One region of the Edwardsiella tarda ATCC 15947 genome, then DNA from elsewhere that is predicted to be linked to it. Evidence: predicted binding sites of a transcription regulator. Region 1 holds the regulator's gene; each other region holds the start of a gene.
What was found. Region 1 encodes PurR, which represses purine synthesis genes. Its sites were predicted from a motif close to CANGCAAACGTTTGCNTG; they were not measured.

Region 1 (7,994 bases):
CCACAGTGCGCCTTCGGCACGCAGTGGCGGGGGGAGCTGGCCCGCGATCCCGGCTAAGAGCGTCGATTTACCGCAGCCGCTCGGCCCCATCAGCGTGAGGATCTCTCCGGGTGCTACCGTCAGGGAGAGTGCGGGCAGCAGTGGCTTATGTGACAACGTCACGCAGAAGTTTTCGAGTTTAAGGGAAGTCATGACGAGAAGATCCTCGCACGCCACGCAACGGCAGCCAGAGCGCTAACAGGAAGGCGGGTAACGGCAGCAGCGTTTGCCACAGGGCGCCGATGGCCGCCAGACGGCGATCGATGCCACTGGCGTAGGCGACGGTTTCGGTGGCCAGGGTGGGCAAGCGCCCGGCGCCCAGCCCTAGGGTTGGGAGATACAGGCCGACGCTGACCGCCACACCAAAGGCGAGGGCGAGCAGGAGTGCCGGCATGAGTTGCGGCAGCTTGACGCGGTAGAAGGCCCGCCAGGGTGTCTGCCCCAACGCCAGCGCGACGCGTATCTGGCGCTGATCGAAACGCAGCCAGGGGCCGGAGAGCGTCAACAGGTAATAGGGGGTGACGAACAGCAGTTGACCATAGATCACCACTGGATAGCGACCCAGCCAGTGATAATGGGCGGCGAAGAGCTGTAGGCCGAAGATCAGCCCCATTTGCGGTAGCAGTAGGGGTAAGAGCAGCCAGGCTCCGGGTTGGCGTCGACGCGCGGCATACCACTCCAGGGTGCCCAGCGCCAAGGGCAACGCCAACAGATTGACCGCCAGGGCGATCCATAGGGTGTGCCACAGTGGGCCGCTCCAGTCATTGAAGCTGTACAGCCAACTGTCATAGCGCCACTGTTGCGGCCAGCGCAAGGGAAACGGCCAACGCTGTGCCAGGGAGATCAGCAGTAACATCAGGTAGACGCTTGCCGTGAGGCCTAAGGCGATGGGCCAATAGAGTGCGATTCGTCCTCTCATCTGCCGCTGATGGCGGCGTGGCGGCCGGCGGCAATAGTGGATCCAGACGCGTTCGATAGCGAACCAGATCAGCAGCGCCAGGGCGTTGAGTAACAGCAACACCAGCGCACCGAGCGCCGCCAGCGCGCCCTGCTCACCGTCGCTGATCCATTGCCATAAGAGTTGCGCAAACAGATAGGGACGTTGCGGGCCAAGCAACAGGGCCAGATCCAGCGCCGAGAGCGAGAAGGCCAGCACGCAGAACATCGGCAGGCGTAAGCCGGGCAATAACTGCGGCACCACGATACGCCACCATCCCTGGCTCGGTGGATAGCCGAGCGCGGTGGCGGCACTAAGTTGTTGCGCCGCCGCGCAGCGTTCGGCCTGAGCCAGCACCAGCAGATAGAAGAAGGGGGTCTCCTTGAGCAGGAGCAGCAGCATCAGGCTCAGGGCATAGGGATCGTTGGGCAGCGGCAAATCGGGGGGGTGCTGCCAGCCGAACAGTGGTGCCAACAGGCGCCACACGAGGCCGGTGGGAGCCACGAGCATCAATAGGCCGGTGGCCAGGGCGATATGGGGGGCGGCGAGTAGTAGGGCCGGCGTCAGGCGATGGCGGCGCCGCTGTTGTAGCGTCCGCCCGGCCAGCGCTAACCCGAGCGTTAGCGCCCCCAATGAGGCGCCGAGGCTACTGAGCAGCGAGAGCAGTAGACTGCCGCCCAGTGCGGGCCAGTGCAGCAGTTGTTGCCAGGTGCTCGCGAGATCCCCCTGTTGCAGCGGCAGCAGGGTGGCGGGCAGCATCGCCGCCAGCGGCAATAACCCAGCTAGCAGTACCAGTAGCGGGAAGATCGCCAGCCGTGACACGCTTAGCGACGGTAATCGATGAACGGCCCATCGGCGACGGAGCGTCGCTCGACCAGTTTGGGATGCACCTCGATGGTCTTGGCGTCTTCACGCTTACTGGTGATGCGATCGAGCAGCATGTCAAACGCCATGGCGCCGAGACGCTCCTTCGGCTGGTGAATGGTGGTCAACGCCGGGGTAAAGTAGCGCGCGTTGCGCACGTTATCGTAGCCGATGACGGAAATATCTTGCGGCACGCGCAAGCCCATCTCATCTGCCGCACAGATGGCCCCCATCGCCATGATATCCCCGCCGACGAACACGGCGGTCGGGCGCTGTTTCTGAGCCAGGATGTTTTGCATCGCTGCGTAACCGGACTCCGGCTCGAAATCACCCTCGACGAGCCACTCGGGTTGCGGAGTAATGTTAGCCTCTTGCAGCGCCTTGATGAAGCCACGCAGACGGCCGCCGCCGGTGTTGCGCGATCCCGGGCCGGTGATGGCGCCAATATCGCGATGGCCGCGTTCGATCAGGTAGCGGCCAGCCAGATAGCCACCCTCGAAGGCGTTGTCCTGGATCGCATCGGTGAAGTCGCTACGCCGTGTACCCCAGTCCATGACCACCATCGGGATATGGCGGTAATCCTCCAGGATCTCCAGCAGATTCTCGGGGTACTCGGAGCACATGACCAGCAGACCATCGACGCGTTTCTGCGCCAACATGGCCAAATAGGCCTTTTGCTTCTCCAGATTGTTGTGGGAGTTGCACAGGATCAGGGTATAGCCCTGGCTGTAACAGCTGTTCTCGACCGACTCGATGACCTCGGCGAAGTAAGGCGCCTCGCTGGAGGTCGCCAACAGGCCGATGGACTTGGTATGGTTAACCTTCAGACTACGGGCAACGGCGCTGGGCGAGTAGTGTAGCTCTTTGATGGCCTCCCACACGGCGGCTTTGGTTTCGTCGGCGACAAAGCGAGTTTTATTGATGACGTGAGACACCGTGGTGGTCGACACGCCTGCGCGTTTTGCCACATCTTTAATCGTTGCCATGAAACAAATGACTCCTAGGCGTACGCGGTGCGTCGCCGGTTTGTTAATCGTTTGCCTGCGTGTAACGACGCCCGCGCAAATCTCGGTAGTACAGCATCGCTGCGGTTGCGCAAATAGGGTGACGTGTGTCGTTTCTTGTTTAAAATTATAACGTCGCCACGCGGCAGTAAACCGCAAATTCTGGCTGATCTTACGCAAAAGGGGAAGCACTAATTAGCGATTTGCGCAGGATGTAATCATAAGATTTTCTGCGTGTTTTAATGAGTGATTTATGTAAAAATGATTTAACACAGATTTAGCGTGTTTGCTTTATGGGCAAAAATTGATATAGAACGTAAAACAAGAGGTGTCAAAATGGAAAGCGATCTGAAATATTCCTTGGTGACCACGGTGGTAGCCCTGTCGCTGATCGTCGTCGCAGGCCTGATTGTCGCACTACATTGAGAGTGAGCCAAGGCGGCGGGGACAGAGCCGGAGGCAAAGAGAAAAGGCGCTCAAAGAGCGCCTTTTTTATCACCGGATGATCGGGATCAGGCCAGGTTCTGCGCGACGAATTCCCAGTTAACCAGCGCCCAGAAGTTTTCCAGGTATTTCGGACGGGCGTTACGATAGTCGATGTAGTAGGCGTGTTCCCATACGTCGACGGTCAGCAGCGGCTTGTCTTCACCCGTCAGCGGGGTGGCGGCATTAGAGGTGTTGACGATGGCCAGGCTGCCATCCGCCTTTTTCACCAGCCAGGTCCAGCCGGAGCCGAAGTTGGCGACGGCAGACTTGGTCAGCGCTTCCTGGAAGGCGGCGAAGGAGCCAAAGGCCGCGTTGATCGCGTCGGCCAACGCGCCGGTCGGCTCGCCACCGCCGTTCGGAGAGAGGCAGTGCCAGTAGAAGGTGTGGTTCCATACCTGAGCGGCGTTGTTGAAGATACCGCCGCTGGAGGTCTTGATGATCTCTTCCAGAGACTTACCTTCGAACTCGCTCCCCTTGATCAGGTTGTTCAGGTTAACCACATAGGTGTTGTGGTGCTTACCGTAATGGTATTCCAGGGTTTCGGCGGAGATATGCGGCTCCAGCGCATTCTTGGCGTACGGTAATGCAGGTAATTCAAATGACATAGCTCTCTCCTTAATGCTTTTGTGACAAGCCGGTTGAACCGTAGACGCGACGCCGGAGCGTACGCCAGCGGTGAGATAAAAATGAAAAAATCTTGTTGTCCGCTTGTTATGGTTTGTGATTCTAGCAAGTTTTACCATTAAAGACAGGGGGTAGCTGTATTTTAGTCGATCGAATGGTGAAATGTGCAGCAGCGGGGGCGTCGGTGGAGACAGCAAGGAGAGACGCGGCGATCATGTGCAGACCGCCGCAGGGTGATGACGGGCGATCAGCGAATGGTTTTCGGCGTCATCACACGACGAGCGCCAAGATAGTGATCCTGCCAATAGTCATCGCCGAGGTAGCTGATGCGGATCTCCTCGCCGGTGCGCGGTGACTGGATGAACTTACCGTTCCCCAGGTAGACCCCAACATGATCGGCCGCGCCACGGCCATTGATCTGGAAAAAGACCAGATCGCCGCGTTGTAATTCGTTGCGTTTGACCGGCGCGGCATCGCGCAGGTGATACATCTCGTTTGCCGTGCGTGGCATTTTGATATTCAGCAGATCCTGGTAGGCGTAGTAGATCAGACCGCTACAGTCGAAACCGGTGTGGGGCGAGCTGCCTCCCCAGCGATAGGGTTTCCCGATCTGGCGCATCAGCTTATTCATCGCCGTCTGTTTGGCATGCTGATAGCGTTTTTTGTGCTGCGGGCTGAGACGCAGGGGGTGTCTATCTTCCTGTGGGTGGCGCCGAGTGACATGATGCGCCACTTGCCGCGCGGAAGGGCGGCCATAGTGTTTCTTTGGCGCGCTCTGCTTGCGTGCGGCCGATGAATGACGACTACGCTCCGTGTGAGTTTTTGCGCCGCGCCGGGGGGGGTGGCTAGCATGCGTGGCGGTGACGGGACGGGAAGCGGAATGGGAGGTACGCTGAACGTGTGCGCTGGCCTGATGCGTGGCGCTGCGTTGTTTGGCGCTGCCGTGCTCGCTTTTACGCTTCTTACGCTCGGCATGCTGGCTGTGAGACGCCGCAGACTTCCGCTGATCGGCGCTAATCTTGTGGGCCGGTGCGGCCGCCGCCGAGGTGGTAAACCATTGGGTAAACAGCAGTACAAAGAGCGCAACGAATAGACGCATCATCAATCGCTTCCGAGCCAAACACTAAAATAAAAACCTAGAAACTACAGTATTAATTCAATAATGCCGAAGATAACAGTACTGATGTTTACGTATTAGCGTCTAATTGTGAGCAAATATTTCAATTGGTGCATTTCGCGTCATCCCCTATTTTTTCTGGGGAAAATAGCGTCTATTTTCCCCGATAAATCGCTGGGGATATCGAGTTGGCGAGCGCGCTGGGGGTTAGCGTGATGCGCTGAAGAGACCACACAAAATGGGGTGTTTTTTTCCGCTGCCCGTCACCGCTACAATAGCGACACCCGGCCTTGTCGCGGGCGATCTCTTGCGTCGTGTAGGGAGCGTGGATAGGGGGATGGGGCTCAGCATCGAGCGCCTTGTCCCCGAGGATACGCTTGGGTGATAATGGCAGCCTAACAGGTATAACACTGAATAAAGGAAGTAGAGACAATGACCACCATCGAAAAGATCCAGCGTCAGATCGCCGAGAACCCGATCCTGCTATATATGAAAGGTTCACCGAAGCTGCCGAGTTGCGGTTTCTCTGCGCAGGCGGTGCAGGCGTTGTCGGCCTGTGGCGAGCGTTTTGCCTATGTGGATATCCTGCAAAACCCGGACATTCGTGCCGAATTACCGAAGTTCGCTAACTGGCCGACCTTCCCGCAACTGTGGGTCGAGGGCGAGTTAATCGGCGGCTGCGATATCATGATGGAAATGTATCAACGCGGTGAGTTGCAGAGCCTGATTAAGGAAGCGGCGGCCCGCCATAGTGCGGATAGCCAAGATCAAGATAATGCGTAATACCCGTTGTGGGTGACATCATAAAGGCGCCGGTGGGCGCCTTTATGGTATCTAGAGCATGCGCGACTGTCCCATCCTCGTTAAAGGATCATCGCGGCCGCCCAACCGAAGGCGAGCAGTGGTAAGTTGTAGTGCAGGAAAGTCGGCACGACCGAGTCCCAGATATGATCATGCTGACCATCCATATTGAGCCCGGAGGTGGGTCCCAAGGTGGAGTCGGAGGCCGGTGAACCGGCATCACCCAAGGCGCCGGAGACACCGACGATAGCGATGGTGGCCATCGGTGAGAAGCCGAAGGCGATACACAAGGGGACGTAGATGGCGGCGATGATGGGGATGGTAGAAAAGGAGGAGCCGATGCCCATGGTGATGATCAGGCCGACCACCAGCATTAATAAGGCTGCCAGCCCACGGTTGTCACCGATGGCGCCCTCGATGGCGTTGACCAAGGTATCGACGCTGCCGGTGGCCTTGATGACGGCGGCGAAACCGGAGGCGGTGATCATGATGAAGCCGATCATGGCCATCATGTGGACGCCGCGAGTAAAGACATCCTGCGTCTCGCGCCAATGGATCACTCCGCCGAGGATAAAGACCACAAAGCCCATCAAGGCACCGAGTACGATGGAGTTTGTCGCCAACTGTACGCTGAGCGCGGCGATGATCGCCAACACGGCAACCCAGACGGAACGTAGGTTGATGCGTTTATGCTCCGGTTCGGCCGATAAAATACGCCCCTCGTTATAGCGTCGTGGCTTGCGGTAGCTAAAAAACAGCGCCAGCAACAGGCCAAATAACATGCCCAGTCCCGGTAACAACATCGCGGTCGGTACCTGTGAGGCGCTGACGTGCAATCCATTATCGTTAAGATTTTTCAGTAGGATGTTGTTCAGAAAGATGCCACCGAAGCCGATCGGCAGCACCATATAGGGGGTGATTAGACCAAAGGTCAGCACACAGGCCACCGCGCGGCGGTCGAGTTGCAGGCGAGAGAAAACGTGCAACAGCGGGGGAATAAGGATCGGAATAAAGGCGATGTGAATCGGAATGAGGTTCTGCGACGAGATGGCGATCAGGGTCAGGATCAGTAACAGGCCATACTTGAACCAGAAGAGACGGTTACTGCTAGGCGTTAGCCCCATGCGTCGGATCACGCCTTGAGCTAATACATCGGTGATCCCAGAGCGAGAGATTGCCACGGCGAAGGTTCCTAGCATGGCGTAGCTTAGGGCGATCTCGGCGCCGCCGCCTAGTCCCCCACTAAAGGTAGTAATGGTGGTTTCTAATGGGAGTCCTCCGCTTAACCCGGCGACCAATGCGGCGACGATCAGGGCGATCACCACATTGATCCGCAGCAGACTGAGCGCCAGCATTACGACAACGGCAATAACAACAGCATTCATAGACGTCAATGTCCTAAAAATCAATCAAGGCGGTAGCACGATTATTAGCATGTTTCTGTGCGTGCTACGACAAAAAAATACACTGTCGTGACGTTTTGTGCCCTTCCGCTGGCGCGGCAATAGGGCGAGGGGAGAAAAATGCCCGCGTAGGCGGGCATCGAGAAGCGCGGTGAAGAGGAGGTGGCGTCGAGTTAAGCCTCGTTCTCCGCCACGGCATCCGTGAGATGAGCCGGCGGCCAGCCGCCCAGTCGTTTCCAGCGATTGACCAACTCGCAGAACAGGAGCGCCGTCTGCTGTGTGTCATACAATGCGGAATGCGCTTGGCTACTGTCGAAGGGGATCTCGGCGCTGATGCAGGCCTTGGCCAATACCGTCTGCCCCAATACCAGTCCGCTGAGTGCGGCGGTGTCAAAGGTGGCGAAGGGGTGGAAAGGGTTGCGTTTCAGCTTGGCGCGTTCGGCGGCTGCCATCAGGAAGGAGTGATCAAAGTGGGCATTATGGGCCACGATGACGGCACGATTGCACTCCTGATCCTTGATCCCTTTACGCACAACCTTAAAGATGGCGTGTAGCGCCTCATACTCGCTGACTGCGCCACGTAGCGGGTTGTGCGGATCGATGCCATTGAAGGCTAATGCCTCGGGAGAGAGGATGGCACCCTCAAAGGGTTCGATATGGAAGTGTAAACATTGATCGGTTTCCAACCAGCCGGCGTCGTTCATCCGCAGGGTAACGGC
Region 2 (7,994 bases), 940 kb from region 1:
CCTCGCCGGATTGGATGATGCCAGCACCGGCGAGGTGTGGTTACTGGGGCAATGTCTGTCGCAGCTTGACGAGGATCGGCGCGCCGCGCTGCGGGCCCACGACATCGGCTTTGTCTTTCAGGCGTTTATGTTGGTACCGACCCTGACGGCCGTAGAAAACGTGCAACTCCCGGCGCTGCTGCGCGGCGAGGGGGAGCGCGAGAGTCGCCAGCGGGCCGAGGCGTTGTTGCAACAGGTCGGGCTAGGGCAACGCCTGCGGCATCTTCCGGCCCAACTCTCCGGTGGCGAACAACAGCGGGTGGCGCTGGCACGCGCCTTCAGCGCCCGGCCGCAGATCCTGTTCGCCGACGAGCCGACGGGTAATCTGGATCGCCAGACCGGGGAGCGGGTCGCCGATCTACTCTTCGAACTGAACCAGAGCCAGGGGACGACCTTGGTGATGGTGACGCACGATGCGCAGTTGGCGGCGCGTTGTCAGCGGCGTTTGCGCCTGCAGGATGGTTGCCTGCAGGAGGTGGCGTGATCCGGCGCTGGTTCTGGCGCGAATGGCGCACGCCATCATTACTGATCGTCTGGTTGGCGTTGGTGCTGGCGGTGGCCTGCGTGTTGGCGCTGGGACGCATCGGCGATCGTTTGGATCAGGGGTTACAGCGTCAAGGGCGCGAGGCGATCGCCGCCGATCGGGTGTTACGCAGTTACCAACCGTTGGCTGAGGCGTGGCTGACGCAGGCGCGTAACGATGAGGTGCGCGTCAGTCAGCAGTGGGTCTTCTCGACCATGGTTTACGCCGCCGGCCAACTCCAATTGGCCGAGGTGAAGGCGGTCGATGCCGCCTATCCGCTGTATGGTCGCCTGGCGACCCAGCCGCCGGGGTTGGCGCTGCGCCCCGGCGAAGCCTTGCTCGCCCCGCGTCTGATGGCGCAATTAGCCCTGCGGCCCGGCGATAGCGTAGAGGTGGGCGATATCACCCTGCGTGTCGCCGGTGAACTGACGCAGGAGCCGGATGCCGCCTTCAGCCTGCTGCGTACCGCCCCGCGTCTGTTGATCACCCTGGCGGATGCCCGGCGCAGCGGCATCGTGCAACCGGGGAGCCGAGTGAGTTATCGCTATGGCTTGGCGGGGAGTCGTGCGGCGTTGGCGCGTTACGACGCCTATCTGAGTACGCGTCTGCAGCCCGATCAGCGGTTGACTCAGGCGGCGCAAGGATCGAACGTGCTGGGGCGTACGCTGGCGCGCGCGCAGCAGTTTCTGCTGTTGTCGGCGCTGTTAACGCTGCTGTTGGCGATGGCCGCCGTCGCCATCGCGATGAATCATTATTGCCGTAGCCGCTATGCCCTGGTGGCGTTGTTGAAGACGCTCGGGGGAGGTCGGCGCACCCTATTTCGCTGGATCGCGGGCCAGTGGCTATCGCTGCTGGCCTCGGCGTTGCTGGTCGGCGCCGGGGTAGGGCTCGCCGTCGAGGCGGGGCTACTGCGGTTGCTGGCGCCCATGCTGCCTGCTGCGCTACCGGCCCCCAGCGCCTGGCCCTGGTTATGGACCTTGGTAGGCATGCCGCTGATGGCGTTACTGGTGGGGTTGCGCCCCTATCGCCAGCTGTTGGCGACGCCTCCGTTGCGGGTACTGCGCGCCGATGCGCTGCATCCGCTCTGGCCGTTACGCTACTATCTGCCGACGATGGCGCTGTTACTGCTGGCGGTATTGTGGGGGCTGCTAGGCGCCAGCCCACTGCTCTGGGCGTTGCTAGGCGGCATCGCGTTGCTGGCGGCGCTGTTGGCCTTGGTCGGCTGGTTGGCGCTCTGGGGGGTACGCCGCCTGGTGCCTGGGCAGTTGGCGCTGCGTCTGGCGCTGGGGCGTCTGTTGCGCCAGCCCGGCGCGACCCTGAGTCAGATGGCGGCCTTCTCCCTCTCTTTTATGCTGTTGGCCCTGTTGCTGACGTTGCGGGGGGATCTGCTGGATCGCTGGCGTCAGCAGTTACCCGCCGATAGCCCGAACTACTTCCTGCTGAATATCGACGCCGATCAGCGTCCCGCGCTGGCGGCGTTTCTGCAACAGCATGGGGTGACTCCATCGCGTTTCTATCCCATCGTGCTGGCGCGTCTGACGGCGATCAATGGTCAGCCGCCCGCGCTTCAGGGGCAGGAGGAGTCGCTCAATCGCGAGTTAAACCTTACCTGGCTGGCGGACTTGCCGGCGGGGAATCCCTTGACGGCCGGTCATTGGCCGCCGGGCGAGGGCGGGGTCTCGGTGGAGCAGGGGCTGGCCGGACGCCTGGGATTGAAACTGGGGGATCAACTGACCTTTAGCGGCGATAGCCGCCAGTTTAGCGCCGAGATCACCAGCCTACGCCGGGTGGACTGGGAGAGCCTGCGCCCCAACTTCTACTTTATCTTTCCCCCCGGCGCGCTGGATGCGCAACCGCAGAGCTGGCTGACCAGCTTCCGTTATCAGGGGGATACGCGTCTGCTGGTGCAGCTGAATCGTCAGTTCCCGACGCTGACCCTGCTGGACATGGGGGCGATCCTGCAACAGGCGCAACAGGTACTGACACAGGTTGGCCGCGCGTTGGAGGTCATGGTGGCGCTGGTGGTACTGTGCGGCGTGTTGTTGCTCTTGGCACAGGTTCAGGTCGGCATGCAGCAACGGCGGCGCGAGCTGTGGGTGTACCGTATCCTCGGCGCACCGCGCCGCCTGTTGCATACCACGTTGTATGCCGAGTTTATCCTGCTGGGGGCGGTGGTCGGGCTCGTGGCCGCCGCCGGCGCCGAGGCGGCCTTGTGGCTGTTGCAGAGTCGGGTCTTCGACTTCCCTTGGCAGCCAACCTGGTCGCTGTGGCTGCTGTTGCCACCGGGGGCGGCGTTGCTGCTAGGCGGTTGCGGCGCGCTGTTGGGCGTGCGCCTGCTCGGGCGTCGGCGGGCGCGTTGAGGTTGTCGCTTGCCCGGCATGCGGTGTGGGGAGCGGGCGGTTGTCCGCTGAGGCGGCGATCCCTGCGTGACGGCTGGCGATCGGCATGGTTGTGGCGTGTGGTGACGCAGGATGGCGCGGAGCGTCGGCCTCACTGTTCGTCGCATGGGGGAACCTGCGCCGCAGGGGCCGTTGGCGAGGGGGCATGGGCGCCCCCTGCGTTAGGGTTAGCTCAAGTGGGCGATGGCCCAGGCTAAGCCGCTCTGGTACTCCGCTGGCAGTTGGCCGCGCAGGGTTTCCAACGCGCCGACCAAGCGCTGAGACTGGAAGTGGTTCAGGTTGAGGTGGCCGACCTTGCGCCCGGGGAGCACCGCCTTGTGATACCAGTGCAGATGCACCAGCGCGCCCGCCAGCCAGGCGGTGTCGTAGTCGGTGCCGATCAGGTTGATCATCACCGAGGGGGTCGAGACATCGGGGTGCGGCAGCGGCAGATCGAGCAGCGCCCGCAGATGTAGCTCGAACTGGCTGATGGAGGCGCCGTTCTGCGTCCAGTGACCGCTATTGTGTACGCGTGGGGCTAACTCGTTGATGAGCAGCGTGTCATCATCCACCACGAAGCACTCCATCGCCATGACACCGACATACTCCAGGCGCTGCATGAGACGTTGCAGCATCGCCTGCGCCTTCTCTTGCAGGAAGCTCTCTGGCTGAGGGAAGACCACGCTGGCGCGCAGGATTCCGTCCTGATGCAGGTTATGGGTGAGCGGATAGAAGACGCAGCGGCCGTCGCGTCCGCGCGCGCCGATCAGCGACACTTCGCCGCGAAAGGCGATCCCCTGCTCGACGATGCATTCGCCATACAGTGCCGGATCCAGTTGCTGTTGTTCACCGGGGCGAACCCGCCACTGGCCGCGCCCATCGTAGCCGCCGGTGCGCCGTTTGACGATGGCTAACGGACCGAGGCGTGCGAATAGCGCCGGCCACTCCTCGGGATGGGCGAGTAACTGCCAGGGCGCGCTGGGTAACGCCAACTCATCCAGTAGCTGTTTTTGGCTGTAGCGATCGGCCAGCAGTGGGAAGACATCGCGGTTGACGAAGGCGGGATGGCGGGCCAGCTCGCGGGTCAGTGGCGTGTCGGGCCAGCGCTCGATCTCGGCGCTGATCACCGCCTGTTGCCAGGGGACAGAGTGCGGATCGGCCTCGATGCCGACGGGATAGACTGTGATGCCCAGCGGCTCTCCGGCCTGGCGCAACATGCGCCCTAATTGGCCATCACCTAAGACGCAAACCGGCTTCATAGCGCCTCCCGCGGGTCGGGATGGTTGAGTACGTCGTCGCTCTGGGCTTGACGCCAGGCGGCCAGGCGGCCTGCGAGGGCGGCGTCATGCAGCGCCAGGATCTGGGCAGCCAGCAGCGCGGCGTTAGCGGCGCCGGCCTTACCGATTGCCAGGGTGCCGACCGGAATACCGCGCGGCATCTGGACGATGGAGTAGAGGCTATCGACCCCGCTTAATGCGGCGCTCTGCACCGGAACGCCGAGCACTGGCAGCAGGGTCTTGGCCGCGAGCATGCCAGGCAGATGCGCGGCGCCGCCTGCGCCAGCGATGATCACCTGAAGCCCGCGCTCCTCGGCCTGTTCGGCGAAGCGAAACAGCTTATCCGGGGTACGGTGTGCGGAGACCACCTCGACGTGGTACGCCACCTCAAGCTGGCTCAGGATTTCGGCGGCGAACTGCATGGTGGCCCAATCGCTTTTCGATCCCATGATGATGGCGATCTTGGCCGGTGCGGCGCTGGCGGACATAGATGGCGTGCTCCTCTCGTGGCTCAGTTATCGATAGATACCGCCGATGAGCGGTATTCAGTGGGGGCAAGGATAACATAGCTATTCCGCCCAGGAAAACGTTTGCGTAGCCCTCAAGAAGGGAAAAAGAGGCGATTAGGCACCGTTTTTGCTCGGAAGCGCGCGAGGACGGGTCGTTGGGTGAGTGGGGAAGGGGGATGATGGCCTAGATGAATATTATTAATCTATCCACGATAGACACTATACTAAGCTAAAAATAGTAGAGTAATGACCCCCGCCTATTATTGCGTTGTGCTGTCGGAGGAATGCGAATAAGCGGGAAAATATGTTGTGAATTAAGGAATGCCATGGAAGGAAAAGCGTCGCTAGTATCGCGTTGTGGGGGGCCGCTCGGCGTCTCGTTATTATTGCTGACGATCGTTAGCTACCTATTGATACTGTATGCCGCCGCCTATCCGATTACCTTATTGTATGGCTTTGTCGCGGTCTGTAACGCCGTTTTGCTTATCCTTCATATATTAATTGCGCTATTTATTTTTATGCAATTTAATTGCGAGCGGGCGCATGTATATAAGTTACCATTGATCGCTGCCTATATTCTTTCGGCGCTTATTTTAACCTATAGTTTATTATTTTATCCCGATGTATTTCAGAGCCGGAATGCCCACTCGCTGACACTGAATGACTTCGTGCTATTTTATCTACTGCGCTACGGTGGCATGGGACTGTTATTCCTGTATGCGCTGTATCTGTTTTCCCGTCGCGGCCCGGTTCAGCCGCGCTCGGTGTCCGTGATCTGCACGCTCGCCGTCGTGCTGGTCACGGCGACGGCGCTGCTACTCTCTAGTCAAACGGCCTGGCTGAGTCCTACTCTCCTGCAGGAGAGCCTCGCTTATCGCGCCGATTACCGGCGTCTCCTGTTACCGACGATGTGTACCCTATGGTGGGGATTAGCGTTATTGCTGGTGTGGCGGACGCGTCTGGCGACGCGCTTTTGGCTGGCGGTGACGTTGGCTTGCCTGGTCATCGTCGGCGGCTTTCTCTTGCAGTGGCGCGCGCCGCAGGTAAACAGTGTCGGCTGGTACGGCTCGTTGCTGTTTGGCCTGTTGGCGAATTTCTGCGTGATGGAGATCTTCCTCTATGACATCTTTCAACGCTATCGCCGCATGCAGCATGCCTATGTCGTCACTCACGATAACGCGATTCGTGATGGATTAACGCGTGCGTATAACCGTAGTTATTACTACGACGCCTTGCAGCATGCCTTACAACGGGCGAGTGTCGAGTATCCACCGGCGATCCTGATCATGGATATCGATCACTTTAAACAGGTGAATGATCGGTATGGTCATCTGAGCGGCGATCGGGCGTTGATCGCCGTAACGCGGGCGATCGAGCAGGTTCTCGCCACCGGGGATGTCCTGGCGCGTATCGGCGGCGATGAGCTCTGTGTGTTGTTGCCCGCGGTGGAGAATGAGGCGGTACTTCAGGCTCGGGCGGAACAGATCCGGGCGCGCGTCGCCGCGCTGACCCTCAGCGCGCAGGATGGGCGGCCCGTGACGGTAACGCTAAGCATCGGGGGCGTGCTCTGCCGCCCCGCGCGGTGTAGCGCGGAGGCGTACATGGTACGAGCGGACAGTGCGCTGTACCAAGCCAAACAGACGGGGCGTAATCGGGTGGTCTTGGCCGCCTCGACGCCTTAGGCGGGATGGCTAGGCAGATCGATCAGCGCCAATCCCTCGGCATCGACGCGGATCATCGAACCATGCTGGTGCCAGGCGCCGAGTACCGCGCGTTGAGCACCGCTGCCGTCAGGCAGACAAAAATGGTGGATCGCGGGGCGATGAGTGTGGCCGTGGATCATGCAGTGTACCGCGTGGCGCTGCAAGGTGGCGCAGACCGTCTGTTGATTGACGTCCATGATGGTCATCGACTTGGCGCTATTGCTGCGTGCGCTCTGTTGACGCATACCGGCGGCGATCTTCAGGCGTAGCCGTAGGGGGAGGCGGCGGAACAGCCACTGGAGTAACGGGTTATGCACCTTACGCCGATAGCGTTGGTACGCCTGATCATCGCTACATAGGGTATCGCCGTGTAGCAGCAGGATACGTCGCCCATATAGGGTGATCACCTGCTCTTGCGGCAATAGGGTCATGCCGCAGCGTGCGGCGTAGCGCTTGCCCAGCAGGAAGTCGCGATTGCCGTGAATGAAGTAACAGCGTACACCGCTGTCGCTCAGGCGACGTAGCGCGTCGGCGACCTGTTGGTGTAGCGGTTGCGGATCGTCGTCGCCGATCCAGTAGTCGAAGAAGTCGCCGAGGATATAGAGCGCCTCGGCCTGGCGCGCCTCCGTGGCGAGAAAACGCAGAAAACCGGCGGTGATCGCCGGTTCCTGTTGGCTGAGATGTAAATCAGCAATGAACAGCGTTGCCATTCGGGCGATTAGTCGCTCACGGTAACGCGTTCGATGATCACGTCTTCACGCGGGACATCCTGGTGCATGCCGTGACGACCGGTGGAGACGCCTTTGATCTTGTCGACCACATCCATACCCTCTACCACTTCGGCGAATACGGCATAACCCCAGCCGTCCGGGCGCTCGGAGCGGAAGTTCAGGAAGTCGTTGTCGACGACGTTGATGAAGAACTGGGCGGTAGCCGAGTGCGGATCGTTGGTCCGCGCCATGGAGAGGGTGCCGCGGCTGTTCTTCAGGCCATTGTTGGCTTCATTCTTGATCGGTGCCTTGGTGGCCTTCTGCTTCATGCCCGGCTCAAAACCGCCGCCCTGGATCATGAAACCATCGATTACGCGGTGGAAGATGGTGTTGTCGTAGAAGCCTTCGCGGCAATATTCCAGGAAGTTGGCAACGGTAGCCGGTGCTTTGTCGTCAAAGGTTTTGATGACGATGTCACCATGATTGGTGTGGAAAGTAACCATAACAATAATCCTGTTTTATGATGATTGAAGCGAGCGGGATGATTGTAGCCGATGCCCCTGCCGCTGGCACCTCTTTCTCGGGGAATATTCGCCAGCCGCGCCTGTGTGGGCTTCATTCTCCCTTGGCGCTGCGTTAGTATAACTCCAACGTTTCCTTGTTATCAGCAACCATCACGGATACCCCCGATGCTTAAAATCTTTAATACACTCAGTCGACAGAAAGAGGAATTTAAACCCATCCATGCCGGAGAAGTCGGCATGTATGTGTGTGGGGTAACCATTTACGATCTGTGTCACATCGGGCATGGCCGTACCTTCGTCTGTTTTGACGTGGTGGCACGCTATCTGCGCT
Region 3 (7,994 bases), 690 kb from region 1:
TCCAGCGTCATAAACAGCGTACGCATCTCACGATCCAGGCGCTTCAACAGGAAACGCCCCACATCCTCCGGCAACTCGAAGCCACGTAGCCGGGCGCGCAGTTGCAGCGCCTGCAGCTTCTCTTCATCCCCCAGGGGTTGTAGCTTATAGATCTGCCCCCAGTCCAGGCGCGAGGCCAGATCGGGCAGATGCAGATTCAGCTGACGCGGCGGCCGATCGCCGGTGATCAACAGGCGTGAGCGCCCGCTCTCTTGAATGCGGTTGTACAGGTTGAAGATGGCCATTTCCCAGGCCTCATCGCCGGCGATGCATTCGATATTGTCGATGCAGACTAAGGCCAGCTGCTCCATGCCATCCAACACTTCCGGCACGAAGTAGGCGCGTTTATCCAGCGGCACAAACCCCACCGCCTCGCCATGTTGCGACATCTCGGCACAGGCCGCGTGCAACAGGTGGCTGCGGCCGCCGCCCTCGCGCGACCAAAAGTAGATGTAGGAGGCGTGCTCCTGACGTAATGCATTCTGCAACGCGGCGAGCAGCGCGGCATTCTCTCCCGCATAGAAACTGGCAAAGGTTTCATCGTCGGGCAGATAGAGCGGCAATGAAAGCTGGGTGGGCGTGTTCAGAATCACCTCAGACATGAACTTGCAAAAAACGTTTTCAGTTTAACACAGAAATTCGCCCTGGCATGCGCTAATCCGTCTGCCGAGCAAAAAGCCGCGCCGGCAGTAGGACGGCGCGGCTCCCAGGGAAAAGCGGCCTGTCCGCTGGCCGCCTCATTCCAACGATCAGATATCCTCGGGCAGTTCGATGATCTCTTCTTCCTTACGCAGCAGGCTAAACAGCTTGAACAGCAGGCTCATGCCGATCCCGACGATGGTGGCCAGCGCCATCCCCTTCAGCTCGGCGGCGCCGATGTGTACCTTCGCGCCGCTGACACCGATGATCAGGATCACCGAGGTCAAGATCAGATTTTGCGCCTTGTTGTAGTCCACCTTGGAGTCGATCAACACGCGGATACCGGAGGCCCCGATCACCCCGTACAGTAACAGCGAGACCCCGCCCATTACCGGCACCGGGATCACCTGGATCGCCGCCGCCAACTTACCGACGCAGGAGAGCAGGATCGCCAAGATCGCCGCCCCACCGATGACCCAGGTGCTGTAGACCTTGGTGATCGCCAGCACACCGATATTCTCGCCGTAGGTGGTGTTCGGCGTCGACCCGAAGAAGCCGGAGATCATGGTGGAGAAGCCGTTGGCGAACATGGAACGATGCAGTCCCGGATCGCGCATCAGATCTTTCTTCACAATGTTGGCGGTCACCACCAGATGACCGACATGCTCGGCGATCACCACCAGCGCGGCCGGCAGGATGGTGAGAATGGCGAACCACTCGAAGCGCGGCGTATAGAAGGTCGGCAGGGCAAACCAGTGCGCCTCTTTGATCGGCGTAATATCGACGACACCCAGGTAGAAAGAGAGCGCATAACCGACCAGTACCCCGATCAGGATCGGGATGATGGCCAGGAAGCCCCGAAACAGCACCGAACCGAGGACCGTCACCGCCAGGGTCACCATCGAAATGGTGATGGTCGTCGTATCGGCATGGCTACCGTCGGCGGGCAACAGACCGGCCATGTTGGCCGCGACACCGGCCAGCTCCAGACCGATCACCGCCACGATGGCCCCCATCGCCGCCGGTGGGAAGATCACATTCAACCACCCTGTCCCCGCCTTCTTGACGATTAACGCCACCAGGCAGAACAGGGCACCGCAGATAATGAAGCCGCCCAAGGCCAACTCATAGCCCAACGGCAACAGCAGCATCACCGGCGAAATAAAGGCGAAGCTGGAACCGAGGTAAGCGGGGATCTTCCCCTTACAGATGAAGAGGTACAGCAGGGTGCCGATACCATTAAACAGTAATACCGTCGCCGGGTTGATCTTAAACAGGATAGGCACCAGCACGGTGGCGCCGAACATGGCGAACAGATGCTGGAAGCTCAGCGGAATCGTTTGCAGCAGCGGCGGGCGCTCGCTGACACCGATGACGCGACGGGTCATGTCAGTTTCCTCTAATAACGTTGAAGGGTGTTATGCTCTGGCAAGGCATGGCGGTGAAGCGCCGCCACGCCAAAAAAAAGCCGACTAACGAGTCGGCTCACGGGTCATTTGGTACCAAATATCTTATCGCCGGCGTCGCCCAACCCCGGGATAATGTAGCCTTTATCGTTCAACCCCTGATCGATGGAGGCGGTATACAGCTCGACATCCGGATGCGCCTGCTCCAGCGCGGCGATACCTTCCGGTGCGGCGACCAGCACCAACACCTTGATCGCACGGCAACCGGCGTTCTTCAGCAGATCGATGGTGGCGATCATCGATCCCCCCGTCGCCAGCATCGGATCGACCACCAGCGCCATACGCTCATCGATATTCGATACCAGTTTCTGGAAGTACGGCACCGGCTCCAGCGTCTCTTCGTTACGGTAAATACCGACCACGCTGATACGGGCGCTCGGCACATGCTCCAGTACCCCTTCCATCATGCCCAACCCTGCGCGCAGGATCGGCACCACGGTGATCTTTTTCCCTTTAATCTGTTCAACTTCGACCGGGCCGCACCAACCATCAATGGTTACTTTTTCTGTTTCGAGGTCTGCGGTCGCTTCATAGGTCAGCAAACTGCCCACTTCCGAGGCCAGTTCGCGGAATCGTTTGGTGCTGATGTCATTTTCACGCATCAAACCCAGTTTGTGTTTCACAAGCGGGTGTTTCACTTCAACGATCTTCATTTTTTTTCTCCCATGTAGCTGTTCTGCGCCCAAAAAAATCGCGAGATTATACCGCCTTTTCGCCGGGATGCCAGAGGAAAAATTATGATCTTCGTCAATGAAGGAACACTCTCTATCTAGCACGACGAAAACGTTCACGTCGGCGATAAGGGGATAGCAAACGATTGCTTTGACTGCTAGAATTGCGCCGCCTGACATTTTCCGCAGGGTTCGCCAGCGTCCAGACACGCCCGGCGGACCACGCCTAACCGCCATGGGGATTTACGCAGTGACCGACAAAACCACGCTCAGTTACAAAGACGCCGGAGTAGACATCGATGCGGGCAATGCCTTGGTCGACCGGATTAAGGGAGTCGTCAAGGAGACTCGCCGTCCCGAGGTGATGGGAGGACTCGGTGGCTTTGGCGCGTTGTGTGCGTTGCCGCAGAAATACCGCGAGCCGGTACTGGTCTCCGGCACCGATGGCGTCGGCACCAAGCTGCGCCTGGCGATGGATCTGCAACGCCATGACACCATCGGCATCGATCTGGTGGCGATGTGCGTCAACGATCTGGTGGTTCAGGGCGCCGAGCCGCTGTTCTTCCTCGACTACTACGCCACCGGCAAGCTGGATGTCGATACCGCCGCCAGCGTGATCAGCGGGATCGCCGCGGGGTGTAAGCAGGCTGGCTGTGCGCTGGTCGGGGGGGAAACCGCCGAGATGCCTGGGATGTACCACGGCGAAGATTATGACGTCGCCGGTTTCTGCGTCGGGGTCGTCGAGAAGTCAGAGATCATCGACGGCAGCCAGGTACGCCCCGGCGACGCCCTGATCGCCCTGGCGGCCAGCGGCCCCCACTCCAATGGCTACTCCTTGATCCGCAAGATCTTGCAGGTTAGCGGTTGCGACCCGCGTCACACCGAGTTGGCGGGGCGTGCGCTGGCCGACCATCTGCTCGCGCCGACCAAGATCTACGTCGCCGCCTGTCTGGATCTGATCGCCCACCATCACGTGCACGCCCTGGCCCACCTGACCGGCGGCGGCTTCTGGGAAAATATTCCCCGCGTACTGCCTGCCGGCAGCAAGGCGGTGATCGACGAGAACAGCTGGCAATGGCCGGCGATCTTTGACTGGCTGCAACAGACGGGTAATGTCAGCCGCCACGAGATGTACCGCACCTTTAACTGTGGCGTCGGCATGGTGATCGCGCTGCCGCAGGAGGAAGTGGAGAGCGCCTTGCTGCGCCTGACGCAACAGGGCGAGCAGGCCTGGCTGTTGGGTCACATCGCCGAGGCACAGGGCGACGAGCCGCAGGTCGAGATCTTGCGTTAAGGGGAAGGCGATGAAACGTATCCTCGTCCTCATCTCCGGCCAGGGCAGTAATCTTCAGGCCTTGATTGCGGCCTGTCAGGCGGGACGCATCCCGGGGCAGATCGTCGCCGTCTTCAGCAACCGCGCCGATGCTTACGGCCTGACGCGCGCGCGTCAGGCGGGCATCGATGCCCACGCGTTGGCGCCCGCGGATTATCCTGACCGTCAGGCCTTCGACGCCGCGCTGGCGGAGCGTATCGCCGCCTACCAGCCCGATCTGCTGGTACTGGCCGGCTATATGCGCATCTTGTCGCCCGACTTTGTCCGCCGCTTCCACGGGCGGATGCTCAACATTCACCCCTCGCTACTGCCGCATTATCCTGGCCTAGACACCCACCGCCGCGCCCTGGCGGCGGGGGATCGTGAGCATGGCGCCTCGGTGCACTTCGTCAGCGAGACGCTAGACGGCGGCCCGGTGGTGCTCCAGGCACGGGTGCCGATCTTCCCCGACGACAGCGTCGAGGAGATCGCCGCCCGAGTGCAGGTGCAAGAGCATGCCATCTATCCGCTGGTCGTCGCCTGGTTTTGCCAAGGCCGCCTGCAATACCACGCGCCACAAGCCTGGCTAGACGGTCGCCCGTTACCGCCGCAAGGCTACGCCGACGACTAGCCCCCTGCTGTAATCGATAAACAACAGTTATACTATCGCTCCTACTCGGCGGCCCGCCGGCCGCCCACCATCTGTGACGAGAGGAACGATCATGTCCAGCACCAGCCACGTCAGGCTCCATCCCCTGGAACGGGAAGACCTGCCCTTTGTCCATCAGCTCGATAACAACGCCAGCGTGATGCGTTATTGGTTCGAAGAGCCGTATATCGCCTTCGTCGAGCTGGCCGAACTGTACGATAAGCATATCCACGACCAGAGCGAACGCCGCTTCGTGGTCGAGCAGGATGGCAACAAGATCGGGCTGGTCGAGCTGGTGGAGATCGACCACATTCATCGCCGCGCCGAATTCCAGATCATCATCGATCCCGCCCATCAGGGCCGAGGCTACGCCAGTAAGGCCGCGCTGCTGGCGATGGAGCACGCCTTCGCGGTGCTAAACCTGTATAAGCTCTATCTCTTGGTCGATAAGGAGAACCACAAGGCGATCCATATCTACAGCAAGCTGGGCTTCGAGATCGAGGGTGAGCTGGTCCACGAGTTTTTCATCAATGGCGAGTATCGCAACGCCATTCGCATGTGTATGTTCCAACACCGTTATATGGCCATGTACCGCGCCAACGGCGGCGAGACACCGGGCGTCTAGCGCGCCGGTTGGACTTTCTCCCCTGAGACTCGCCATAATAGTCCGCATCATGGCCCGTCGTCGGCGGGCCACTCCGGTCAGGACAACACCGGGGCGGATTGTTTTTGCTTGGCTACTGGAGTCATCATGGGGCAGGAAAAGCGCTACATCGACAAAGAACTCAGCTGGTTATCCTTCAATGAGCGCGTATTGCAGGAGGCCGCCGACAAGAGTAATCCGCTGATCGAGCGCATGCGCTTCCTCGGCATCTACTCCAGTAACCTGGATGAGTTTTACAAGGTACGCTTCGCCGAGCTGAAACGTCGTATTCTGATCAGTGAGGAGCAAGGCACCGATAATGGCAACTCACGCCACCTCCTCCAGCAGATCCAGGCCAAGGTGCTAAAGGCCGACCAGGAATTCGACTCGCTCTACAACGATCTGTTGTTAGAGATGGCACGCAATCAGATCTTCCTGATCAACGAGCGCCAACTCTCGGAAAATCAACAGGTGTGGCTACGCCAATACTATCGTAACCATCTACGCCAGCATATCACGCCGATCATGCTCGATGAGGAGACCGACCTGGTCTCCTTCCTCAAGGATGATTACACCTACCTGGCGGTCGAAATCATCAACGGTCAACAGACCCGCTACGCGTTGCTGGAGATCCCCTCGGACAAGGTCGAGCGCTTTATCACGCTACCGCCGGAGACGCCACGCCGTCGCAAACCGATGATCCTGGTGGACAACATCCTACGCTACTGCCTGGATGACATCTTCAAGGGCTTCTTCGACTACCATACCCTCAACGCCTACTCGATGAAGATGACCCGCGACGCTGAATACGATCTGGTGACGGAGATGGAGTCCAGCCTGATGGAGCTGATGTCCTCCAGCCTCAAGCAGCGTCTCACCGCCGAGCCGGTACGCTTCGTCTACCAGCGCGATATGCCCGACGAATTAGTCGCGCTGCTGACCCGCAAGCTGGGCATCTCCTCCTACGACTCGCTGATTGCCGGGGGGCGCTACCATAACTTTAAAGATTTCATCAAGTTCCCCAATGTCGGTAAGGCCAATCTGCTCAATCGCCCGCTGCCACGCCTGCGTCACGTATGGTTCGATCGCTTCCGCAACGGTTTCGACGCCATCCGCGATCACGACGTGTTGCTCTATTACCCCTATCACACCTTCGAACATGTGCTAGAGCTGTTGCGCCAGGCCTCTTTCGACCCCAGTGTGTTGGCGATCAAGATCAACATCTACCGGGTGGCCAAGAACTCACGCATCATCGAATCGATGATCCACGCCGCCCACAACGGTAAGAAGGTTACCGTGGTGGTCGAGTTGCAGGCACGCTTCGATGAGGAGGCCAACATCCACTGGGCCAAGCGGCTCACGGAGGCCGGGGTGCATGTGATCTTCTCGGCGCCGGGGTTGAAGATCCACGCCAAGCTATTCTTGATCTCACGCCGCGAGGGCGATGACATCGTGCGCTATGCCCATATCGGCACCGGCAACTTCAACGAAAAGACGGCACGCCTCTACACCGACTATTCGCTGCTCACCGCCGACGCGCGCATCACCAACGAGGTACGCCGGGTGTTCAACTTCATCGAAAACCCCTATCGTCCGGTCAACTTCGAGTATCTGATGGTGTCGCCGCAGAACTCCCGTCGCATGCTGTATCAGCTCATCGATCAGGAGATCACCCATGCCCAGGCCGGGCTGGGCGCCGGCATCACCTTGAAGGTCAACAACCTGGTGGACAAGGGGCTGGTCGATCGCCTGTACGCCGCCTCCAGCGCCGGAGTCAAGATCCGTCTGCTGGTGCGCGGCATGTGCTCGCTGGTGCCGGGGATCCCTGGCGTGAGCGACAACATCAGCGCCATCAGCATCGTGGATCGCTTCCTGGAGCATGCGCGGGTCTATGTCTTCGACAACCACGGCGATCCGCAGGTCTTCCTCTCTTCCGCCGACTGGATGACGCGCAACATCGATTACCGCATCGAGGTGGGGGTACGCCTACTCGATCCACAGCTGCGGCAACGGGTGCTGGAACTGCTGGAGCTGCAATTCAGCGATACGGTCAAGGCGCGCTACCTCGATCGCGAACTCAGTAACCGCCGGGTGCCGCGCGGCAATCGCCGCAAGGTGCGTTCGCAACTGGCGATCTACGACTACATCCGGGCGCTGGAATCCGCCGACGCTCAACGGGCGCAGGCACTCCTCGCTGCCCCAACTCATGACTAAACCGGACTGCCGCCTATGCCGCTGATTCCCTCTTCGCCCCGTCCGCAGGAGATCGCCGCCGTCGATCTCGGCTCTAACAGCTTTCACATGGTGATCGCCCGCGTCGTCAACGGCGCGCTACAAATCCTGGGACGGCTCAAGCAGCGCGTCCACCTCGCCGATGGCTTGGATGATCAGCAGCGACTGAGTGAGGAGTCGATGGCACGCGGCTTGGCCTGCCTGGCGCTGTTCGCCGAACGCCTACAGGGCTTCCCGGCGGAGAACGTCTGCATCGTCGGTACCCATGCCCTGCGGCAGGCGGATAACGCCCAAGAGTTTCTTAAACGCGCCGCCAAGGTGATCCCCTACCCCATCGAGATCA
Region 4 (7,994 bases), 1.3 Mb from region 1:
ACTTCAACAGGCCGCCCTGTTCCAAGGGCTGGCGAGCTAGCCAGGCACGGCGCGCCAAGTTGTGTAGGTCTTGTTGGAAGTCGCTGAAATCGGCACCGCCGATACGGCTGACGACGCCGGGGAAACAGAGCGCACAGATCTCGGCGTGCAGCCCGACGGCCTCGAACAGCTTGGAACAGCGGTAAGAGGCCACCGTCGAGATGCCCATTTTGGACATGATCTTGTACAGCCCCTTGTTGATCCCATTACGGTAATTCAGCATCACCTGGCGGTAGCTGCGGGTGATAGCCCCGCTATCCACCAGTTTGGCCAGCGTTTCATAGGCCAGATAGGGATAAATGGCGGTGGCGCCGAAGCCGAGCAACACGGCGAAATGGTGCGGGTCGCGAGCGCTGGCCGTTTCGACGATGATGTTGGCGTCGCAACGCAGGTTCTGCTCCACCAGGCGCTGCTGTACGGCACCGACGGCCATCGGGGCGGGGATCGGCAGGCGCTGTATGCCGATGGCGCGATCGGAGAGCACTAGCATGACGGCGCCCTGGCGTACCCGGCGCTCGGCCTCCTCGCACAGTTCGGCGATGGCTTGGCGTAGATCGCGCTGTTGCGGGTCGAAGGTAATGTCTAGCGTCTCGGCGCGGTAGTACTCCTCGTCTTGTCCGGTCAACTGAACGAAGTCGGAGTAGAGCAGCACTGGCGACTTGAAGTTTAAGCGGTGCGCCTGGCCTTCCGCCTCGCAGAAGACGTTCATTTCGCGCCCGATGCTGGTGGAGAGCGACATGACGTGCGCCTCACGCAGCGGATCGATCGGGGGGTTGGTCACCTGCGCGAATTGTTGGCGGAAATAGTCATAGATCAGGCGTGGTCGGCTGGAGAGCACGGCGAATGGCGTGTCGTCACCCATCGAACCGGTGGCCTCTTGGCCATTCTCCCCCAGAACCTGCACGATCTGCTCGATCTCTTCGCGGCTGTAGGCAAACTGTTTCTGGTAGCTAAGCAGCGTGCGGTCATCCAGGGTGCGACTGCCGACCTGATCGTCAGGCAGATCCTCGAAGGGGATCAGGCGGCGTACGTTCTTCTCCATCCACTCGCGGTAGGGGTGGCGGCTCTTCAGATCGTCGTCGGTCTCCTGCGAATGGAAGATGTGGCCGGAACGCGTGTCGATCACCATCAGTTCGCCGGGGCCGACGCGCCCTTTTTCGACCACTTCATCGGGTTGGTACTCCCAGATCCCGACCTCCGAGGCGCAGGTGATCAGCTTATCTTTGGTGATCACATAGCGCGCCGGGCGCAGGCCATTGCGATCCAGGTTACAGGCGGCGAAGCGCCCGTCGGACATCACGATGCCCGCCGGACCATCCCAAGGCTCCATGTGCATCGAGTTAAAATCGAAGAAGGCGCGCAGATCGGGATCCATATCCGGGTTGTTCTGCCAGGCCGGCGGCACCAGTAGACGCATGGCGCGCACGATGTCCATCCCCCCGCTGAGTAGCAGCTCTAGCATGTTGTCCAATGAGCTGGAATCGGAGCCGCTTTCGTTGACGAAGGGGGCCGCATCGTGCAAATCAGGGATCAGTGGCGTCTTGAATTTATAGGTTCGTGCCCGTGCCCATTGACGGTTACCGGTGATGGTATTGATCTCACCATTATGGGCCAGATAACGGAACGGCTGCGCCAGCGGCCAACGTGGTACGGTATTGGTCGAGAAGCGTTGGTGGAACAGGCAGATGGCCGATTCCATGCGCAGATCAGCCAGATCACGGTAGAAGCGCGGTAGATCGGCCGGCATGCACAATCCCTTGTAGATGGTCACCAGGTTGGAGAGGCTACAAACATAAAAGTCGGGATCGTGGATACGTTTTTCGATGCGCCGCCGAGCGATAAACAGGCGGCGCTCCAGATCGCGCGGTCGCCATCCGGCTGGCGCGTTGATAAAGATTTGCTCGATACGTGGCATCGAGGAGAGGGCGATCTCGCCGAGCACCTCTTGATTGACCGGGACTTCACGCCAACCGACGATGGAGAGGGTTTCGTTCTGTAACTCCTCTTCGACGATGCGCTGTGCGTCGCGAGCCTGTTCGGCGTCACGGCTGAGGAACAACATGCCGACAGCATAGTTTTTCGCCAGACGCCAGCCACGCTCTTCCGCGACCATGCGCAGGAAGCGATCAGGTTTCTGCAATAATAGCCCGCAACCATCACCGGTTTTTCCGTCGGCCAAGATAGCGCCGCGGTGTTGCATGCGGGCTAGGGCGTGGATGGCGGTCCGCACGACCTTATGGCTCGGTTCGCCTTCGATATGGGCAATCAGGCCGAAGCCGCAGTTATCCCTTTCGTGGGATGCATCGTACAACATATTCAGTGAACCTCCCCAAGCTCTGCGTACCCCGCCGCTGAGCGCGGCAACCTGTGACGGGCAGAGCCCCCGTACGCTTGCGCGGGAGATCCGCCCGCCGGGCAGCCGCTTGCATCAGTATTCACAAGCAAGCTGTCGCTCGTTACGCGGGGGACATAAATAACCGGATGACTGTGATGTTGTGCCGCACGGATGGTTATTGATTTTATTTCCGGCGGCTTTTCAACTTATCGGGAAAGATTTCTCAGGTCAAATGTGGGGTATATCACAGTTTAATGTGGCGTTTTTTGAATCATCACATTGATTTTAAAATAAAAATAAGGTTGGCGCGTCAGGCGCGTTCTGTGTGATTACCCCATTAATCGTTAAACGTTGGTCACTATGAAATCCCACCAATGAGGCCATGCTATGCTGCTGAATGTTGATTGAGTAGAGTAAAATTTCAAAAATTAATGCAATAGCGATGATTAATTTTGTTTTTGGTTTGATGAAATATTCTACCGCCATGACTGTTTTTTGGCCGAGAGTTAACGTTTTTGGCATTGAATATGCAGTCATTTTTTTCATCGCCGTACTCATCGCTCTCTCGGGCGGTACGCGACATCGGCAGGTGGGGGGCGCGGAACGCCGTGGTGCAGCGTATACTAGTCCGCTTTGCCAGCGGGTGAGATGGGGCGTGTAGTCGATTATGCAGTTGCAGCAATTAGTGAATATGTTCGGTGCCGACTTGCAGCGCCGCTACGGAGAAAAAATCCATAAACTGACCTTGCACGGTGGCTTCAGTTGCCCCAATCGTGACGGTACGCTCGGTCGTGGGGGCTGCACCTTTTGCAACGTCGCCTCCTTTGCCGATGAGCAGATGCAGCAGCGCAGCATTGCCGAGCAACTGGCGGCACAGGCGCGTAAAGTGAATCGCGCCCGGCGTTATCTCGCCTATTTTCAGGCCTATACCAGTACCTATGCCGAGGTTTGTATACTGCGTCAGATGTATCAAGAGGCGCTCCAGCAGGCGGATATGGTGGGGTTGTGCGTGGGAACGCGTCCCGACTGTGTGCCGGAAAGTGTACTCGACCTATTGGCGGAGTACCGTGATCAGGGGTATGAGGTCTGGTTGGAGTTGGGATTGCAGAGTGCCCACGATCGCACCCTACACCGCATCAACCGTGGGCATGATTTTGCCTGCTACCAACGCACCACGCGCGCCGCACGCGCACGCGGACTGAAGGTTTGTAGCCATCTGATCGTCGGCTTACCCGGCGAGAGCCATACGGATTGTCTGGCGACGCTACAACGGGTGGTCGAGACCGGTGTTGAAGGGATCAAGTTGCATCCGTTGCATATTGTCAGCGGTAGCGTGATGGCCAAGGCCTGGCAGGCCGGGCGTCTGCCAGCATTGACGCTGGATCAGTATGTACACACGGCTGGCGAGATGATCCGCCACACGCCGCCAGAGGTGATCTATCACCGTATTTCCGCCAGCGCGCGCCGTCCGACGCTGTTGGCGCCGCAATGGTGTGAGAACCGTTGGACGGGCATGGTGGCCATCAACGATTATCTGCTGTGTCATGGCGGTCAAGCCTCGGCGTGCTAACGCGCTAACCCGATTGCGCCCAACCCCTTAGCGCCGGTTTTACGGTATGATTAAACCGTGAAAACTGCCGGGGAGTGCAAGATGAAACAAATTCGGGTATTAGCCCAGTATTACGTTGATTTAATGGTAAAACTCGGGCTGGTGCGCTTCTCCATCCTGTTGGCTTTAGCGTTAGTGCTGTTGGCGATGGTGGTGCAGCTGGCCGTGACCATGTTGTTGCGCGGCCAGGTGGACAGTATCGACGTGGTACGTTCGGTATTCTTCGGATTGTTGATCACCCCGTGGGCCGTGTATTTCCTCTCGGTGGTGGTGGAGCAATTGGAAGAGTCGCGCCAGCGTCTGAGCAAGTTGGTCAATAAGCTCGAAGAGATGCGCCACCGTGACTTGCAGCTGAATCAGCAGCTTAAGGACAACATTACCCAGCTCAATCAAGAGATCGCCGATCGCGTCAAGGCCGAGGAGGCTCGTTTGCAGGTGCTGGACACCCTCCAGCATGAGATCGATCAGCGTGAACTGGCCCAGGTCGAACTCGAGCAACAGTCCGCGCTGTTGCGCTCCTTCCTCGACTCCTCCCCAGACCTGGTGTACTACCGCAACGAGAACGGTGAGTTTTCCGGCTGCAACCGCGCCATGGAGCTGTTAACTGGCAAGAGCGAGAAGCAGCTGATCGGCCTGACGCCGCGCGATGTGTACGATGAGGATATCGCTCAGAAGGTGATCGAGACGGATGAGAAGGTATTTCGCCACAATGTCTCGCTGACTTATGAACAGTGGCTGGTCTATCCTGATGGGCGCAAGGCCTGCTTCGAGCTACGTAAGGTGCCATTCTACGATCGCGTCGGTAAGCGTCATGGCCTGATGGGCTTCGGGCGCGATATTACCGAACGTAAACGCTACCAAGATGCGTTAGAGAACGCGAGCCGCGATAAAACGACGTTCATTTCAACCATCAGCCATGAATTACGTACCCCGCTGAACGGCATCGTCGGTCTCAGCCGTATCCTGTTGGATACTGAGTTGAATGATGAGCAACTCAAATACCTGAAAACCATCCATGTCAGCGCCATCACTCTTGGTAATATTTTTAACGATATCATAGAGATGGATAAGCTTGAGCGCCGCAAGGTTCAGTTGGACAATCAAGAGATCGACTTCACCGGTTTCCTGACGGATCTGGAGAATCTCTCTGGCCTACTGGTGCAACCGAAGGGATTGAATTTTACGCTGACGCCGGAGGCGGGTCTGCCGCATAAGATCATGGCGGATGGCACCCGTTTGCGTCAGATCCTCTGGAATCTGATCGGTAACGCGGTCAAGTTTACGCAGCAGGGGGGGGTCAGCGTGCGCGTCTGGCGTGAGCCGTCGGATAAGTTGTTCTTCGAGGTGCGCGATACCGGTATCGGGATCCCACGCGATGAGCAAGATAAGATCTTCGCCATGTATTACCAGGTGAAGGATCGCAACGGCGGCAAGCCGGCCACGGGGACCGGTATCGGTCTGGCCGTCTCCAAGCGTCTGGCCCAGGCGATGGGGGGCGATATCGTCGTCAGCAGCGTGGCGGGCGAAGGCGCTTGCTTTACCCTGAGTATCCGGGCGCCATTGGTCGCGGAGGCACTCAGTGAGCCGCAGGACGATGAGGAGATGCCGCTGCCGGCGTTGCATATTCTGCTCGTCGAAGACATCGAGTTGAACGTCATCGTAGCGCGCTCGGTGTTGGAGAAGATGGGGAATAGCGTGGAGGTCGCGATGAGCGGTGCCGAGGCGCTCTCCATGTTCGATCCGCAGGAGTACGATCTGGTGCTGTTGGATATCCAGCTACCGGATATGACCGGCCTGGATATCGCCCGTACCCTGTGCCAACGCTACGGTAAGGCCGCGTTACCACCGCTGGTGGCACTGACAGCCAATGTATTGAAAGATAAAAAAGAATATCTGGATGCCGGTATGGATGATGTGCTGAGTAAGCCGCTGGCTGTTCCGGCGTTGACGGCGGTGATCCGCCGCTTCTGGGATAGCGAGCCTGAGGCAAAATCCACGGCGGCGGGCGTCACAGCGCACGACTCCGGTGAATTGTTGGACACCGAAATGTTGCAGCAGTATCTCGATCTGGTTGGGCCGCAACTGATCGATCAGAGCCTGGCGGTTTTCGAAAAGATGATGCCGGGTTATCTCTCGGTGTTGGAATCCAATATGACCGCGCGCGATCAGAAGGGGATCACCGAAGAGGGGCACAAGATCAAGGGGGCCGCCGGATCGGTGGGATTACGCCATCTGCAACAACTGGCACAACAGATCCAGACGCCGACCTTGCCTGCCTGGTGGGATAACGTGCAGGAGTGGATCGAGGAGCTGAAGCAGGAGTGGCGCCACGATGTAGACGTGCTACGTGACTGGGTCGCTCAGGCGACAAAAAAATGACCCCGACGGAGTCGGGGTGCGCAACGACTGCGCCAACACCAGGGAAAATGGTTAGCTACGCATAGTTGATGAGAGAAATTATCAAGAAAAGGTTTGCGTAACTAGAGCGATTCGGTTCGACGCACAACATTGTCAACATACCAACAAGTTGATGATGAATGTTAGTTCATTCATTTAAATGTGTGATGCATTTTGTTTTTTACCAATACAAACCGTCAATATGTTGACTTACTTAGAATTAGTTACTAGTGAGAACGATGACGTCACTTGGGGCTAAAAAGGTAAATAAAATCGAATAGTTCATCAGCGTTAATGCTAACGGTGGCGTTCTGTGAGCCGGGCGCTAACGCGATGAACGCACGTAACCGGTGAGTGAGGAGAAGCGATGAAACGAGTTGGCGTAGTACTCAGTGGCTGTGGTGTGTTCGATGGCAGCGAGATCCATGAAGCGGTATTAACGTTGCTGGCGTTGTCTCGTGCCGGCGCACAGGCGGTATGTTTGGCGCCGGATCGGGAACAGACGCAGGTGATCGATCATCGGAGTGGGGAGGCGGTTGCAGAGCGGCGCAATATGTTGGCCGAAGCGGCGCGTATCGCTCGGGGTGAGGTGACCCCCTTGGCACAAGGGGATGCCAGCCAACTGGATGCCTTGATCATTCCGGGGGGCTTCGGTGCCGCGAAGAACTTGAGTAGCCTGGCAAGCGATGGGGCGGCGTGCTGGGTGGATAGTGATCTGCAACGCTTGGTCAGGGAGCTGCATCAAGCCGGTAAACCGCTAGGCTTTATCTGTATCGCGCCGGCGCTATTACCCAAGTTGCTGGGGGCGCCAGTGCGAGTGACTATTGGCAACGATGCGGGAACCGCCGCCGTCATCGAGGCCATGGGGGGGCAGCATGTTGCCTGCCCGGTGGATGAGATCGTGGTGGATACGGCACAACGCGTGGTGACCACACCGGCCTATATGTTGGCTGGCTCGATTACCGAGGCGGCGCAAGGGATCGACAAGCTGGTGGCACAGGTGCTGGAAATGACTCGATGAGGGAAACCGCGACGCTGCGCCGCGTTGGGCGAGGTGTGCGGCGCTGGTGCGGGCGCGCGTGTGTTGCGTTGATCGGGATGTGGCTCACCGCCCTATTGTTGTTCGCCATTCTACCGGTGCCTTATTCGGCGGTGATGATACAACGTCAGATCGGCGCCTGGCTGGAGGTGGATTTTAGTTATGTCGCTCATCAGCGTTGGCGGCCGCTTTCGGCGATCTCGCCGGAGATGGCCTTGGCGGTGATCGCCGCCGAAGATCAGAAATTTCCTCAACACTGGGGATTCGATCTGGGCGCCATCGAGCGGGTATTGGATCGTGCCGATGAAGGGCGTCGGCCATTGCGCGGCGCCTCGACGCTCTCTCAACAAACGGTAAAAAATCTGCTGTTGTGGGATGGCCGTAGCTGGTTACGTAAGGGGTTGGAAGCGGGCCTCACGTTAGGTGAGGAGTTGCTGTGGAGTAAGCGTCGTATATTGACCGTCTACCTGAATATCGTCGAGTTCGGTCCGGGTATCTTTGGGGTGGAGGCGGCAGCCCAGCATTACTTTCATAAGCCTGCCAGCCGCTTGACGGCTAGCGAGGCCGCGTTGTTG

Region 2: the regulator PurR is predicted to act here: its motif matches at 4,797-4,814, upstream of purE (5-(carboxyamino)imidazole ribonucleotide mutase).
Region 3: the regulator PurR is predicted to act here: its motif matches at 2,921-2,938, upstream of purM (phosphoribosylformylglycinamidine cyclo-ligase).
Region 4: the regulator PurR is predicted to act here: its motif matches at 2,452-2,469, upstream of gltB (glutamate synthase large subunit).

Annotation. Positions count from the first base shown of each region.
Region 1 is NZ_CP084506.1:1,748,252-1,756,245, forward strand. It holds gene DCL27_RS08130 (ATP-binding cassette domain-containing protein) at 1-192, opposite strand, end outside; gene DCL27_RS08135 (ABC transporter permease family protein) at 179-1,798, opposite strand; gene purR (HTH-type transcriptional repressor PurR) at 1,801-2,826, opposite strand; gene cydH (cytochrome bd-I oxidase subunit CydH) at 3,181-3,270, shown strand; gene sodB (superoxide dismutase [Fe]) at 3,357-3,935, opposite strand; gene DCL27_RS08155 (C40 family peptidase) at 4,202-5,053, opposite strand; gene DCL27_RS08160 (Grx4 family monothiol glutaredoxin) at 5,504-5,854, shown strand; gene DCL27_RS08165 (Na+/H+ antiporter family protein) at 5,935-7,257, opposite strand; gene rnt (ribonuclease T) at 7,449-7,994, opposite strand, start outside.
Region 2 is NZ_CP084506.1:805,551-813,544, forward strand. It holds gene ybbA (putative ABC transporter ATP-binding protein YbbA) at 1-523, shown strand, start outside; gene ybbP (putative ABC transporter permease subunit YbbP) at 520-2,922, shown strand; gene purK (5-(carboxyamino)imidazole ribonucleotide synthase) at 3,129-4,199, opposite strand; gene purE (5-(carboxyamino)imidazole ribonucleotide mutase) at 4,196-4,705, opposite strand; gene DCL27_RS03740 (sensor domain-containing diguanylate cyclase) at 5,053-6,408, shown strand; gene lpxH (UDP-2,3-diacylglucosamine diphosphatase) at 6,405-7,139, opposite strand; gene ppiB (peptidylprolyl isomerase B) at 7,148-7,642, opposite strand; gene cysS (cysteine--tRNA ligase) at 7,829-7,994, shown strand, end outside.
Region 3 is NZ_CP084506.1:2,443,175-2,451,168, forward strand. It holds gene hda (DnaA inactivator Hda) at 1-641, opposite strand, end outside; gene uraA (uracil permease) at 789-2,066, opposite strand; gene upp (uracil phosphoribosyltransferase) at 2,171-2,797, opposite strand; gene purM (phosphoribosylformylglycinamidine cyclo-ligase) at 3,066-4,109, shown strand; gene purN (phosphoribosylglycinamide formyltransferase) at 4,120-4,758, shown strand; gene speG (spermidine N1-acetyltransferase) at 4,850-5,401, shown strand; gene ppk1 (polyphosphate kinase 1) at 5,528-7,633, shown strand; gene ppx (exopolyphosphatase) at 7,649-7,994, shown strand, end outside.
Region 4 is NZ_CP084506.1:3,013,094-3,021,087, reverse strand. It holds gene gltB (glutamate synthase large subunit) at 1-2,353, opposite strand, end outside; gene DCL27_RS13960 (hypothetical protein) at 2,660-2,920, opposite strand; gene DCL27_RS13955 (TIGR01212 family radical SAM protein) at 3,042-3,944, shown strand; gene arcB (aerobic respiration two-component sensor histidine kinase ArcB) at 4,026-6,362, shown strand; gene elbB (isoprenoid biosynthesis glyoxalase ElbB) at 6,748-7,401, shown strand; gene mtgA (monofunctional biosynthetic peptidoglycan transglycosylase) at 7,398-7,994, shown strand, end outside.